One region of the Flavonifractor sp. DFI.6.63 genome, then DNA from elsewhere that is predicted to be linked to it. Evidence: riboswitches for the same ligand, from Rfam matches in the RefSeq annotation. Region 1 holds a riboswitch; each other region holds the start of a gene.
The links. A riboswitch is a leader RNA that binds a small molecule or an ion and turns the genes downstream of it on or off. The one in region 1 is predicted to bind thiamine pyrophosphate.
Positions count from the first base shown of each region.

Region 2: another riboswitch for thiamine pyrophosphate. It lies ahead of thiW (energy coupling factor transporter S component ThiW); the one in region 1 lies ahead of NE547_RS00430 (energy-coupled thiamine transporter ThiT).
Region 3: another riboswitch for thiamine pyrophosphate. It lies ahead of thiD (bifunctional hydroxymethylpyrimidine kinase/phosphomethylpyrimidine kinase); the one in region 1 lies ahead of NE547_RS00430 (energy-coupled thiamine transporter ThiT).

Region 1 covers NZ_JANGBE010000001.1:98,142-102,676, reverse strand. Annotated here, with positions in the region: gene lspA (signal peptidase II) at 176-664, shown strand; gene NE547_RS00435 (RluA family pseudouridine synthase) at 639-1,553, shown strand; TPP riboswitch at 1,577-1,693, shown strand; gene NE547_RS00430 (energy-coupled thiamine transporter ThiT) at 1,768-2,343, shown strand; gene NE547_RS00425 (HAD-IIB family hydrolase) at 2,347-3,162, shown strand; gene NE547_RS00420 (M20/M25/M40 family metallo-hydrolase) at 3,383-4,535, opposite strand, start outside.
Region 2 covers NZ_JANGBE010000003.1:17,980-22,514, forward strand. Annotated here, with positions in the region: gene NE547_RS01950 (sensor histidine kinase) at 62-664, shown strand; gene NE547_RS01955 (hypothetical protein) at 1,450-1,701, opposite strand; TPP riboswitch at 1,838-1,943, shown strand; partial or broken gene thiW (energy coupling factor transporter S component ThiW) at 2,159-2,680, shown strand; gene thiM (hydroxyethylthiazole kinase) at 2,883-3,695, shown strand; gene thiE (thiamine phosphate synthase) at 3,682-4,317, shown strand; gene thiD (bifunctional hydroxymethylpyrimidine kinase/phosphomethylpyrimidine kinase) at 4,396-4,535, shown strand, end outside.
Region 3 covers NZ_JANGBE010000033.1:13,543-18,077, forward strand. Annotated here, with positions in the region: gene NE547_RS14515 (RNA polymerase sigma factor) at 1-119, shown strand, start outside; gene NE547_RS14520 (hypothetical protein) at 116-1,366, shown strand; TPP riboswitch at 2,346-2,447, shown strand; gene thiD (bifunctional hydroxymethylpyrimidine kinase/phosphomethylpyrimidine kinase) at 2,540-3,340, shown strand; gene NE547_RS14530 (thiamine-binding protein) at 3,337-3,633, shown strand; gene thiW (energy coupling factor transporter S component ThiW) at 3,651-4,190, shown strand; gene thiM (hydroxyethylthiazole kinase) at 4,204-4,535, shown strand, end outside.

The sequences.
Region 1 (4,535 bases):
CGACACTCCTTTTTGTAATGTGCTCAAATCCCATTATAATGCGCCCGCCGCCGGGCCGCAAGAGCGGATCGCACGAAGGCGCGCCGGAACAGGGGCGGGGCATTGCAATGTTTTGGCGCCTGTGGTACACTATCCGGGAACCAAACGCCCGATGGGCGTGCAAAGGAGAGCGCTTATGCTGTATTTGATCCTTGCGGCCCTTCTGGTCGCCCTCGACCAGGCGGTGAAATTTTTGGTACGCGCCCACATTCCGCTGGGGGGCTCCCTTCCCGTTCTGCCCGGTGTGCTGGACCTGACCTATGTGCAGAACACCGGGGCGGCCTTTTCCCTGTTTACCGGGCATACCTGGCTTCTGACCATCATCTCCCTGGCGGTCTCCGTGGCGCTGGCGGCGGCGCTGGTAAAGGGCGTGCTGCGGCATCCCTTTGCCCGCTGCGCCCTGGCGGTGGTGCTGGCCGGTGCGGTGGGCAACCTGATCGACCGGGCCTTCCTGCGCTTCGTGACCGATATGTTCCGCACGCTGTTCCTGGATTTCCCCGTCTTCAATGTGGCGGATATCTGTGTGGTGCTGGGGGGCATCGCCCTGTGCGTGTACGTGATCTTTTTCTACGATAAGTACGAGAAACGGGAGAAGCAGGATGACGCCGCTCCATCTGACGGCTGACCGGGCCGGGGAGCGGGTGGACCAGTTCCTCGCCCGCACCCTGCCGGAGCTGACCCGCTCCGCCGCCCAGCGGCTGCTGGAGGAGGGCGCGGTCACCCGCGGCGGCGGGCGGGTAAAGAAGAATGACAAGACCGCCCCCGGCGACGTGTTTACCGTCGTCCTGCCCGACCCTGCCCCGATTGACGTGCTCCCCCAAAAGATCCCGCTGGATGTGATCTACGAGGACGGCGACGTGATCGTGGTCAACAAGCCCGTGGGGCTGGTGGTCCACCCTGCGCCGGGCCATCCGGACGGGACCCTGGTCAACGCGCTGCTGTATCACTGCGGAGCGTCCCTCTCGGGCATCAACGGGGCGCTGCGCCCCGGGATCGTGCACCGGATCGACCGGGACACTTCCGGTCTGATCATCGCGGCCAAAAACGATTTTGCCCACCTGGCGCTGGCCGAACAGCTGCAGGATCACTCCCTTTACCGGGAATACGAGGCCGTGTGTGTGGGCAATCTGAAGCAGGATGCCGGTACGGTCCGCGCACCCATCGCCCGGCACCCCACCGACCGGAAACGGATGGCGGTGGATGTGCTCCACGGCCGGGAGGCGGTGACCCACTGGACGGTGTTGGAGCGGTTGGGGGGCTATACCCATATCCAGTGCCGACTGGAGACCGGCCGCACCCATCAGATCCGGGTCCACATGGCGAAGCTGGGGCATCCCCTGCTGGGGGACACGGTATACGGGGCCAAAAAGCCCTACCCCGGCCTGGCGGGCCAGTGCCTGCACGCCCGCAGGCTCTCCTTCACCCACCCACGGACGGGACGGCGCATGACCCTGGAGTGCCCGCTCCCCCCTTATTTTGCGCAGGTATTGACAAAACTGCGGCAGTTGGTATAGAATTTGCAGTAACCGCAGGACAAATCGAATAGCAGGGGCGCTGGACGCATGTCCGGCTGAGATGGACGCCTATCGCGGCGCACGGTCCCTTGAACCTGATCCGGGTAATGCCGGCGTAGGAAGAGTATTCGGCACACATTGTCGTTTCTCCCGTACCGCATTGCGCTACACCCGGTTTGCGCTGCGGTACATCTTTTTGGGAGGAATCTGTTCTATGACAACCACAAGCAATCAGAAATCGCACCTGGGCGTGCGGATGCTCTGCGAAGGGGCGATCATGATCGCCCTGTCCCTCGTGCTGGGGCTGCTGAAGGTGTTCGAGCTGCCTCAGGGCGGCTCCGTCTCGCTGGAGATGCTGCCCCTGCTGCTGTTCTGCGTACGCTGGGGCATGGGCGGCGGCTTGATCGCCTGCTTTGCCTTTGGGATTCTCCAGGTGTTTATCCAGGGCGCGGTGAGCTGGGGCTGGCAGTCCATCCTGCTGGACTATGTGCTGGCCTTCGGCGTCATCGGCGTGGCCGGCCTGGGCAAGGGCAAGCCGGGCGGCATTTTCTGGGGCAGCATCCTGGGCGGCGCGGCCCGGTTCATCATCCACTACATCAGCGGTATTACCATTTATAAGATTGTGGCCCCGACGGAGATCTTCGGCACGGTGTTTGATAACCCCTCCCTCTACTCGCTGGTCTACAACGGCAGCTATGTGGGCATTGACATCGTTTTGTGCCTGGTGATTTTCGGTATCCTCTATGCACCGCTGAAAAAGTACTTTACGGGGGCCGATCTGAAGAAATAAGGTGTGACGCATTTGGGCAAGTTCAACGGTGTGCTTCTGGTCAGCGATTTTGACGACACGCTGTACGGCTCCGACCTGCGGGTGTCCGAGGAGAACCGGCGCGCGCTCGACTATTTTACCGGCGCGGGCGGGATCTTTACCGTAGCCACCGGGCGGGCCCACCCCACCTTTGCGCCCCACGCCGCCAGCGTACCCATCAACGCGCCGGTCGTCCTCTCCAACGGCGCCTGCCTGTACGACTTCCAAGCCGACCGGGTGGTCCGTGAGACCTTCCTGCCCCGGCGGGCGGCCCGGGACCTGCAGGAGGTGGCCCGCCGCTTCCCGGAGATCGGCTTTGAGGCCTATCACCAGGACGAGATCTATGCCTATCAGCCCAACGAGGTCACCTTTCATCATCTGCGCCGGGCCCAGGCCGCCTATACCGAACGGCCCATCCTGGAGATGCCCCTGCCCTGGACCAAGGCCATCCTCCAGCAGCGCAATCCCCTGCTGCGGTCCGTTCAGCGCTACATCCTGGAACGTTGGGCAGAGCACTATGAGGCCATCTTCTCCAACGCCGTGCTGCTGGAGCTGACCGCCAAGGGCAGTACCAAGGGCGGCATGGTGCGCTGCCTGGCCCGGCTGCTGGGCATTGAGGAGCGGAACATTTACTGCGTGGGGGACAATCAGAACGACATCCCCATGCTGGCCGTCTCGGCCATTCCCTTCGCCCCGTCCAACTGCGCGCAGGAGGTGCGGGACTGGGGCGCGCGCATTCTGAGCTCCTGTGACGAAAGCTGCGTGGCCCAGATCGTCGCGATTCTGGATAAGCGATATTAAAACAAGGACAAGGACCGGGCCCGGCATTTGCCGGGCCCGGTCCTTGTCCCTGTCGAAAAAGGCCTGGCCTTTTCCGGCAGGGGGGCTACAGGACGGCCAGGACTCGATTCCTGCGGAAAAGTCGCCCTGTCCGTCCTGAGGAGGGGCATTTCCTTCCCCCGTCTGCGGACGGCGGAACTCTGTAAGGCACCCCTGCGGGAGAGCGCGGTACGCCGGTGCGCTACAGGGCCTCCAGCGTACCCGCCAGCAGCAGGGCGTAATCGGGCAGCGTGTCCAGAGGGGCCCGCTCGGAGACTGAGTGGGCGTCCAGAATATCGGGGCCGGTGCTGGCCATGACCAGGCCGGGGGCTTTGGGGCCCAGCACTGAGGGCTCCAGACCCACATGGACCGTGGAGACCTCCAGCGTCCGTCCGGTCTGCTCCCGGTACACCCGGGCGAGCACTGCGGCCAGCGGGTTGGCCGGGTCCCCCGTCCAGCCGGGGTAGCCGGACGCCTCGGCGGAGAAGCCGAGCGTCCCGGCCAGAGCATCATGGGCGCGGGCCAGCTCCGCCTCCCACGACGGCCGGGCCGAGCGCAGGAACGCGCAGACCTGTATCTGGCCGTCCTCCGTGGACAGCCGGCCCACATTGGCGGAAGCGCCCACCACGTCAGGAAAGGCCGGGTCCATCGCGTACACGCCGTGAAACAGCCCCGCCGTCAAGGCCAAAGCGGCCTGGCGGCAGAGCGGGGACCAGACCTGCTCCGGCCGGGGCGCGGGGGCGTGGAAGAGGGTCAGGCGGGGGTCCCGGGCCCCATAGGCGGCCGCTTCCCGGGCAAGGTCCTCCAGATCGGGCTCGCCGCCCTCCGGAAGGACGACCAGCGCCTCCGCGGCGGCGGGGATGGCGTTATGGGCCGTGCCGCCCCGGAAGTCCGCCACGGCCCAGTCCGGCCGCGCCAGCAGAAAACCCGCCAGCAGCCGCAGCGCATTGGCCCGGCCCCGGTGGATGTCGTCACCCGAGTGCCCGCCCGCCCCGCCGGAAAGGGCGATGCGCCAGGCGTCCCCCGCCGGGGCGGGGCAGGCCGCCAGGGGGAGCCGGTAGGTCTCCCGCCGGCCGCCGGCCGAACCCACGATGGCCCGGCCCAGGTGAAATCCGTCGGTATTGAGCAGAAAGTCCGCCCCCGCCAGCCAGGAGGGGTCCACCTGCTTGGCCCCCTCCAGGCCGACCTCCTCCGCTGCTGTAAACAGCAGGCGCAGAGGGCCGTGGGACAGGCCGCGGCCCAGCAGCCACAGCACGGCGGCGTTGCCCAGATTGTTGTCCGCGCCCAGGGAGGAGCGGCCGTCGGAGCGGAGGAAACCGTCCGCCTCCACCACCGTCACCGGCTCGGCCAACGGG
Region 2 (4,535 bases), on a different contig from region 1:
CCCTGCTTATGGCAGGGGTCTATTCCATCCTGATGTTTCACTTCACCAGCATCAAAGGGAGATGGAGGCACGGCACAGCGCACAGCTGTCGGCCTTGCAGCTGTCCGCTCTTCAGAGCCGGATGGAAGCGGTGAAGGCAGCGGAGGACGCCATCCGTACGGAGCGCCACGACCTGCGCCACCGGCTTCAGGCCGTTACAGAACTGGTATCGCGTGGAGACAAGAAGTCCGCGCTGGAGTTTCTGGACGCTGCCCAAAAGCGGCTGGATGAGCACAAGGAGATCCGCTGGTGTCGCCCTCCCGTGCTGGACGCGGTGTTTTCCTCTTGCTTTGACCAGGCTCAAAATCAAGGGATCTCCGTGGAGGCAAAGCTTTCTCCGCCTAGCACCCTGCCGGTGGATGAGGGCGAATTGGCCATCGTCGTGGCAAATGCCCTGGAAAATGCCATTCACGCAAATCTCTCGTTGCCCCGAAAACAGCGAAAGATCCGGTGCAAGATGGTGGGGACGCCTGGTGTCATGCTGGAACTCACGAATCCTTGTACTGCCAATGTCACCTTTGACAGCAACGGTCTTCCGGTAGCACAAAAGGAGGGACACGGTCTGAGGTACATTCCATCTCTGCTTTTTGCCAGAAAAACGGAGCCGTCTGCCAGTTTGACCTGACAGACGGTTGGTTCCGGTTGAGGTTGGTGCTCTAATGTACAAAGTTTATGTTTATCATCTAATATCCTGTTTTTAGCTACGATGGGCATTTTGTCATTCTTTTTCTCGCCCGGCCAACCCGAACTGCGAGCAACTGGTGCAATTGAGCCAGATGCTCTCCGAGGACGAAGGCTATAGCACTACGCTGCCGCCTTTATATGTTCGGGGCTATTTCTGCTGCTTGGCATTCTCGTCGCGTTGCTGTCCCTGGAAGCCAGAGCAGCCATTGGAACGCAACAGCTCCGGATGCTGCGGCATCTCAGCGCACTGGTGGTGAATGTGTGGATGTCTATGGATTTGGCGGTGCTCTAGATGGTACATATCAGCGGCGCAATATGCATGTATTGGCCACGCCGCTTTTTATGGTCCAGTTCTAGCGCAGTATGATGGGCAGGGATAACCGTCTGCTGCAGATTCTAATAGCCTGGCCCCATTCCGAATTTGATCAGGAGACATGGCTGATGCCAGGCAGGTTTGGCGTACTTGACTTGCGATGTGTACTTTATTGTCCATCCCCTATCTTTGTCTACAGCGTACTAAAATCGCCTTCGTTCACTAGTTTTCCCAAATAGAAATCAGAGGGCATACGGCTTTCTAAGTTGACCCAGTTCACAATCCAGTTTGACAATTTCTTTGACCACACAGCCAGCCACAGACAGAGCTGGAACAACCGGAAAGTCTGTGCTTCAAACGCATCAAAAAGCAACCTAACTAAAAGAGAAACAGCTGTAAACCGCCAAAAAGTGTTAGAAAAAATCATTTTTCGATGTTGACGTGCGGGAGGTCACAGGTTCAAGTCCTGTATCGTCCACCAGAAAAGCCGCTGTTTCCAAAAGGAAACAGCGGCTTTTTGCTGTCTTTTCCCCCTCCGGCTCCCGGACCCTGAGGGACTTACTGCCCGAGACATTGGGTTGGATCTCGGCCCCAGGACCATCAAAACCGGCAGTTATATGCGCACTGGCGCCCTCAGCATCCGTGTTATCGGAAATAAAGGCCATGATATGCGGTTTCCTGTCTGATATTTTTCCCGCGTGGTATTTCCCCCTCAATTATGGATTCTGCTTTCCCGCTGAAATGCCGCGGCGAAAAAGCTTGCATTTTGCCGGAGAAGGGAATATACTGTACCCCAATAACAGAATAAAAAACGGGAGCTTGTGTGACAGGCTGAGAGTAAGGTATGACCTTAGACCGATAACCTGATTTGGGTAATGCCAACGTAGGGAAACAGCGGAATTCGCTTTATGGCGGGGATTATCCAGCGGGATAATCCCCGTTTTTTATGTGCTGAAAGGAGGGAAAGGGGTCGAAAAAACCGGCGGGTGGAAGGGGAGCGCCTTGCGCCTGAGAAATGCTGCGATGGGAACCCGTGTTTCGGGGTGAGAGGAGGCTAGGGAGCCTCGACCGTGCGAAAGCTGTCTACTTTCGTAATCTGATTTACGAAAAGAGTGTCAAGCCATGAACCAATCCAAAAAGATCTTCCGTATGGTATTTCTGGCCATGATGGTGGCCATCGGCGTGGTGATCTCCCCCATCCTCCGGGTGGAGGGGATGTGTCCCACCGCTCACCTCATCAACATCGTGTGCGCGGTGCTCATGGGGCCCTGGTACGCCCTGCTGTGCGCCACCCTCATCGGGATCATCCGCATGAGCACCATGGGTATACCGCCCCTGGCCCTCACAGGTGCGGTGTTCGGCGCCTTCCTGTCCGGCGTGCTCTACCGGGCGTCCAAGGGCAAGCTGATCTGTGCCGTCATCGGGGAGGTGGTGGGTACCGGTATCATCGGCGCCATCGTCTCCTATCCGGTGATGACCCTGCTGGTGCACCGGGAGGGACTGAGCTGGCTGTTCTACGTGCCCTCCTTCCTGTGCGGCACCCTCATCGGCGGCTCGGTGGCCTTCATATTCCTGCGGCAGCTGGCCCGGGCAGGGATGCTCCCCCGGTTCCAGCGGATGCTCTCCGACCGGAGCTTTGAGGAGGGGAGCAGCCCTCTGTCCAATGCCATTGCCATCGCCGCCCTGGGGGTGATCGGCTACCTCATCATCAAGATCCTCACCGGCATGGTGTTCCAGACCGCCGGCCCCCTGTGGAACTGGGCGGCCTGGGGTATGATCGCCATCTTCGTGGTCATGGCTCTGGTCTATTACCTGCTGTATGCCCAACGAAAGGGGGCGGAGGCCGGTGAGTGAGAGAATCTCCCAGATGCTCTGCACCCTGCGGGAGGCGGACCCGCTGATCCACGCCATCACCAATCCCATCTCCATTACCCAGTGCGCCAACGCCGTGCTGGCCCTGGGGGCCCGGCCCATTATGGCGGAGCACCCCCGGGAGGTGGAAGAGATCACCGCCACGGCTGCGGCCCTGCTGTTCAACCTGGGCAACATCACCGATGTGCGGATGGAGGCCATGGAGCGCTCCGCCGGAGCGGCCCGGAAGAACGGGGTGCCTGTGGTCCTGGACGCGGTGGGGGTGGCCTGCTCCCGGCTGCGCCGGGACTACGCCAACCGGCTGCTGGAGCACTTCCCGCCGGCGGTGCTCAAGGGCAACTACGCCGAGATCAACGCCCTGGCCCGGCCGGACTACACCGCCTCCGGCGTGGACGGAGACAAAGCCCTCACCCCGGCGGCGGCGGCCCGGGCCGCCGGTGAGCTGGCCCGCCGCTACGACTGCGTGGTGCTGGCCAGCGGCGCGGCCGACCTGGTGGCCGACGGGACGGGGACCACGGCCATACACAACGGCACCCCGCAGCTGGGGAGCGTCACCGGGACGGGCTGTATGCTGGGTGCCCTGTGCGCCTGCTTTCTGGCCGCCGCCTCCCCTTTGGAGGCGGCGAAGGCGGCCTGCGTCACCCTGGGGGTAGCGGGGGAAAAGGCGGCCACACCCAAGGGCAGCGGCACCTTTCTGGTGAACCTGCTGGACCAGCTCTCCACCCTGGATGGGGAGACCATCCAAGCCTGTGAACGGACGGAGGAATTTTGCAATGAAGAACCTTGATACCACCCTCTACCTGGTGACCGACAGCACCGGCCTGTCTGAGGCGGCATTTCTGGAAAAGGTGGAGCAGGCCCTCCAGGGGGGCGTGACCTTCCTGCAGCTGCGGGAGAAGGAGCGGTCCACCCGGGAGTATATCCATCTGGCCCGGAAGGTCCACGCCCTCGCCAGGCGCTACCAGGTGCCGCTGGTGGTGGACGACCGGGTGGACGTGGCCCTGGCGGCGGAGACGGACGGGGTCCATGTGGGCCAGTCCGACATGCCGGTGGAGCTGGCCCGAAAGCTCCTGGGGCCGGACAAGATTGTGGGGGCCACCGCCAAAACGGTGCCCCAGGCTCTGGAGGCCCTGGAGCAGGGGGCGGACTACCTGGGAGTGGGGGCCATCTACCCCACCACCACCAAGGTGGTCACCGTCATCACCTCCACCGAAACCCTGGGGGAGATCTGCAAAGCGGTGCCCATCCCGGTGAACGCCATCGGCGGGCTGAACCGGGACAACCTGGGGGTGCTGAAGGGCATCCCCATCGCAGGCATCTGCGTGGTCTCCGCCATCATGAAGTCTGCCGACCCCAGGGCGGCTGCGGCGGGGCTGCGGCAGGCCTTTGACGAGTTGAGAAAGGAATAACGTATCCAGCGGCACATTGGGGGCACCACCTTATGCCGCTTAACAAAACAATGCTGAACCACAAAGGAGGCCTATCCCATGAAAACAGCATTGACCATTGCAGGCAGCGACTGCAGCGGAGGCGCCGGAATTCAGGCTGATCTGAAAACCATGACCATGAACGGGGTGTACGGCATGAGCGCCATCACGGCGCTGACGGCCCAGAATACCACCGGCGT
Region 3 (4,535 bases), on a different contig from region 1:
AATCAATAAAAGAAATTTCTCTCAGCATGGCCCTAAACGAATCAACAATAAAAACTAAGCTGAGACGAGGCCGAATGAAACTAAAAGAAATACTGACGAAGGAGGGAGCAACCTTATGAATCGCAATATTTCCGATTTGCTGGACGCCTATATCGATGAAAGCGTGGATCTAAATGGCACCTCCCTGCTCTCCTCTTCGCGGATCAAGGAGTTGACCCTGAGCCGGATCAATCAAAAAAACACGGCAACAATGCTGGAACAAGGAGGCCAAGGCCGCATCCGCAAGCTTCTTTCCCGCTGTCTGCTGATCGCTGCCATAATCGCATTGCTCTGCTGTATAACGGCATTCGCAATTGTATTTTCCCTGCGCGACGCAGCCAGAATGGATATGGGTATCTCTGCTGAAACTCCTATCCCGGAATGGACGGAATATAACGATGTTGAAAAAACAGCGGAAGAACTGAAGGATGTCCAAGTGACGCTGATGTCCACCATGTGCGCGGAAGAACGGCTTTATGCATATATAGCAATTTCGCCAGTTCCGGAACAAATTGCAGCGATCCTTGCCGAGAACGCCTCTCCAGAATACGAGTGGGATTTGAGCGGAATGAGCACGGTAGGTTGTACCTTCCACACGGAGCAAACCAGCTATGATCCGGAAACACAAACGGCACTGGTCAAAGTATTTGTGTACGGCGAGGAATTGAGGCAGATCGAGCAGGTTGAACTAACGCTTGAACTGACCCATAATCTGAAACCGGAAGAGCGCTATGGTCCCATCGTGATCCCCGTTACAGCAAGTCAGATGATCAGCATCCCGGTGGATATACCCATCGAAAATACGAAAGCCCATTTCGAAGCTGTGTGGGGCCTGCGCCCTGAGATGCCCGATGTTCCTGACTACGTATCGGAAGGCAAAATCACTCAAATTGCAATTTGCGCCGGATATATTGAGTTGGCTCTTGAAACACCGGGTCTATCACAATGGACAACAGAATCTAACGCAGAACAAGTCAAAATTCAGGTAGATCCAGAAATGCCGTTGGCTCCTGGGATGGAAGATATAAAAGGAAATTTTATACGAGGTCTGTTCCGTAACAATTGGACCGTTAGCGTAAATGAGGCGTTGCAGGGAGCATCGGTAAATTACAAAGACAGAACATCCGATGTGATTGACGAAATCCCACGTAACTTAGCGGGCATTTGGTTGCAGCCTAGCGGCAGAACTCCGGATGCCGTATATGAGGGCAAACAAAGATACCAATTTACACCAAAGCAGGCATTTGATTTGAGCGCGGTAGAGTCTATTACCATTGACGGTACTAAGTATTTTTTCCCCACAATGATGGAAGAAATTGATTCTTGAGAATTAAACAGGCCTACTGAACGCCAAGCTGAACAGTTCAATCTGTGCAGGATAGATTGAGGTTAGAACTTGAGCGTCCGGGTATCGCGGAGTGGGCAACCATATCGAACGCGGATCAAGCAGTTGATCAAATCGCCGGTCCGGAAGATATCGAGGCGTTGCCTGAGTCTCGTGCCATCATTACAAGATCCCTGTTTTCCAAGAACGGGTGGGCGAGCGTGGACGAAACTCTGCGTGGGGCGAGGCTAAATTATTAAGGCATTACCGCATGCTTCAACGCGTGCGGATCGGCGCGAAAATTTGTGCCGCAAAAAGGCGCGAAACCGCAGGAATACTTTTTGTATTGCAAGGTTTTGCAACGCATTTGTGGGGCAAATTGGCCGCCAAGACGTGCGTGGGGAATTGTGCGGTGTTGCCTTAAGATGGAACATCGGAAGTAATCGGCCAAATCCCAAGCGTTTACGCCGGCGGCCGGTCATCAAACGATGACGATTCCAAATATCAGTTTATACCGAAAAAAGCATTTGATCTGAGCACGGTCGCGTCTGTCACTATTTGTGATACCAGGTATGCCTTTATTACCATGGACGAAATCAAACTTTGGGCACAACGCCGCGCAGTATATTTGAAGTTGGTCCAAAGCATAGGGCGGCCTGCACACTGCCAATACGGCGCTCCCCCCCAGGGGGGGAGCGCCGTACAAAATAATCCCCGGCACCAGGGCGCCATGCCTCCCTGCTGCAGCCATTCAACAGATCATCGGACGGATAACCCGTTTGGGCATGCCGCCTTGTACTCATCCTCCGCCTTCTTGACGCGCTATCGAAAAACAAAAAACGTTCTATACGCATTTCTTCCGGCCTTTGGGGCGAGCGAAACATTCCTCCTTCGGTTTCATCTTTACTTTCGTTCATTCCTGTGTTATAGTAATGGTTGCAGAATGAGCCGCACTGCGGTTTCTTCTGCGACAAGTCAATATGGTTGCCTGCAAGGGAGCTCTGAAGAAGGGCTGAGAGGGGAAACATCCCGACCTTACCTGATGTGGATAATGCCAACGTAGGGACGCAGTGAGTAACATACGGCTTGGGCCCTTTGCGGCCCCAGCCGTCAAAGTCTATTACTCGGAGCGCTCCTGGACGGGCGTTCCGAGTTTTTTCTTTGGGAGGTATCGAAATGAAAACAGTATTGACCATCGCCGGCAGTGACTCCAGCGGTGGGGCAGGTATCCAGGCCGATCTGAAGACCATGACCTGTCTGGGGGTGTACGGCATGAGCGCCGTCACCGCGCTTACGGCTCAAAACACGACCGGGGTCTACGGCGTGCTGGAAGCCGCTCCCGCATTCGTAGGGCAGCAGCTGGACTGCGTCTTTCGGGACATTCGCCCCGATGCGGTAAAGATCGGCATGGTATCCAACGCGGACATCATCCGCACCATTGGGGCTAAGCTGCGGGAGTACCAGGCCGCGCACATCGTAGTCGATCCGGTGATGGCGGCCACCAGCGGCAGCAGCCTGATGCGGGAGAGCGCGCTTTCCGCCCTGATGGAAGAGCTCTTCCCCCTGGCAGAAGTCATCACCCCCAACCTTCCGGAGGCGGAACGGCTATGCGGTTTCCCCATCGGGGATGAGGCGGATATGCTCCGGGCCGCCGAGGCCGTCGGAACGGTTCTCCCCGGCGCCGTGCTGGTAAAAGGCGGTCACCGGACGGCCGATGCGGACGATCTGCTCTGGCACGGCGGCACGGCCCGCTGGTTCCGGGCGTGCCGGGTAGACAACCCCAACAATCACGGTTCGGGCTGCACGCTGTCCTCCGCCATCGCCTCTTTCCTGGCCCTGGGCCACGCCCTGCCCGAGGCGGTCGGAATGGCCAAGGCCTACATCACCGCCGCCCTGGAGGCCGGGCTGGACCTGGGCGGCGGCAGCGGTCCGCTGAAACACAATTATGCCATTTTGGAAGGGGGCGCCGTGCAATGAATGCGAGCGTCGCCATCCAGGTCCTTCCCAAGGTCCTGGAGCAGGAGGAGACCCGCCGCATCGTGGACGAGGTCATTTCCTACCTGGCCTCCACCGGCCTGCACTATGCGGTAGGCCCTTTTGAGACCACGCTGGAGGGTGAGCTGGACCAGCTTCTGGATCTTGTAAAGGAATGCTGCCGCATCTGTGTGCGGGCAGGCTCCCCCAGCGTGATGAGCTACGTAAAGATCAGCTACAAGCCCGACGGCGTCTGGACCATTGCGGATAAGACGGGCCGCTATCAAACCCTGTAAGGGAGGAGGAAATTCCGATGCAACCGATTCATTCTGCGTCCGCCATGACCCGGGCCGGCGGCGTCTCAGTACGAAAAATGGCGCTTACCACCATGCTGGCCGTGCTGAGCTTCGTGCTCTCCACCTTCGTCTATTTTCCCGCTATGGCGCCCTTCCAGCATTTCTGCAACCTTCTGGGGGCCGTGTTCCTGGGCCCCTGGTACGGGCTGGCCGCCGCCGCCCTGACCGGGCTGCTGCGGATGGTGCTCACGGGGCGGACCATCCAGGCTCTGGTGGGCGCCGTGTTCGGCGCGTTTCTCTCCGCCCTGCTGTATCAGAAAACGCGCAAGCTCTGGCTGGCGTATGCCGGCGAGGTATTCGGCACCGGCATCCTCAGCGCCATAGCCGTTTACCCACTGATGCGGCTATTCTACGGTCTCCCCCCTCACTCTCCCTTCTACTACATCCCCTTCTATGTTCCCTCCGCTGCCGTGGGCGGCGGGATGGGCTGCGCCGTCCTTCTCCTTCTCAGGCACTCCGGCGCTCTGAACCGGATGCTGAATCAACTCAACCGTTAAGGGGGAGGGACCTATGCAGCCAGCCGAATTTGCCGCCCGGCTCCGGGCGGTGCGGAGCGCCGCGCCCCTGGTACAGTGCATTACCAACTTTGTCACCGTCAACGACTGCGCCAACATGATCCTGGCCGCCGGCGGATCTCCCACCATGGCCCACGACCTCCGCGAGGTGGAAGAATCGGTCGCGGGGGCCCAGGCTCTGGTGCTCAACCTGGGAGCCGTCGGGGAGCTGGAGGCCATGCTCCTGGCCGGGAAAACGGCCAACGCCCTTGGAATCCCCGTGGTACTGGACCCGGTGGCCGCCGGAGCCACCACGCTGCGGCGGCAGGCCTGCCGCCGCCTGCTGGC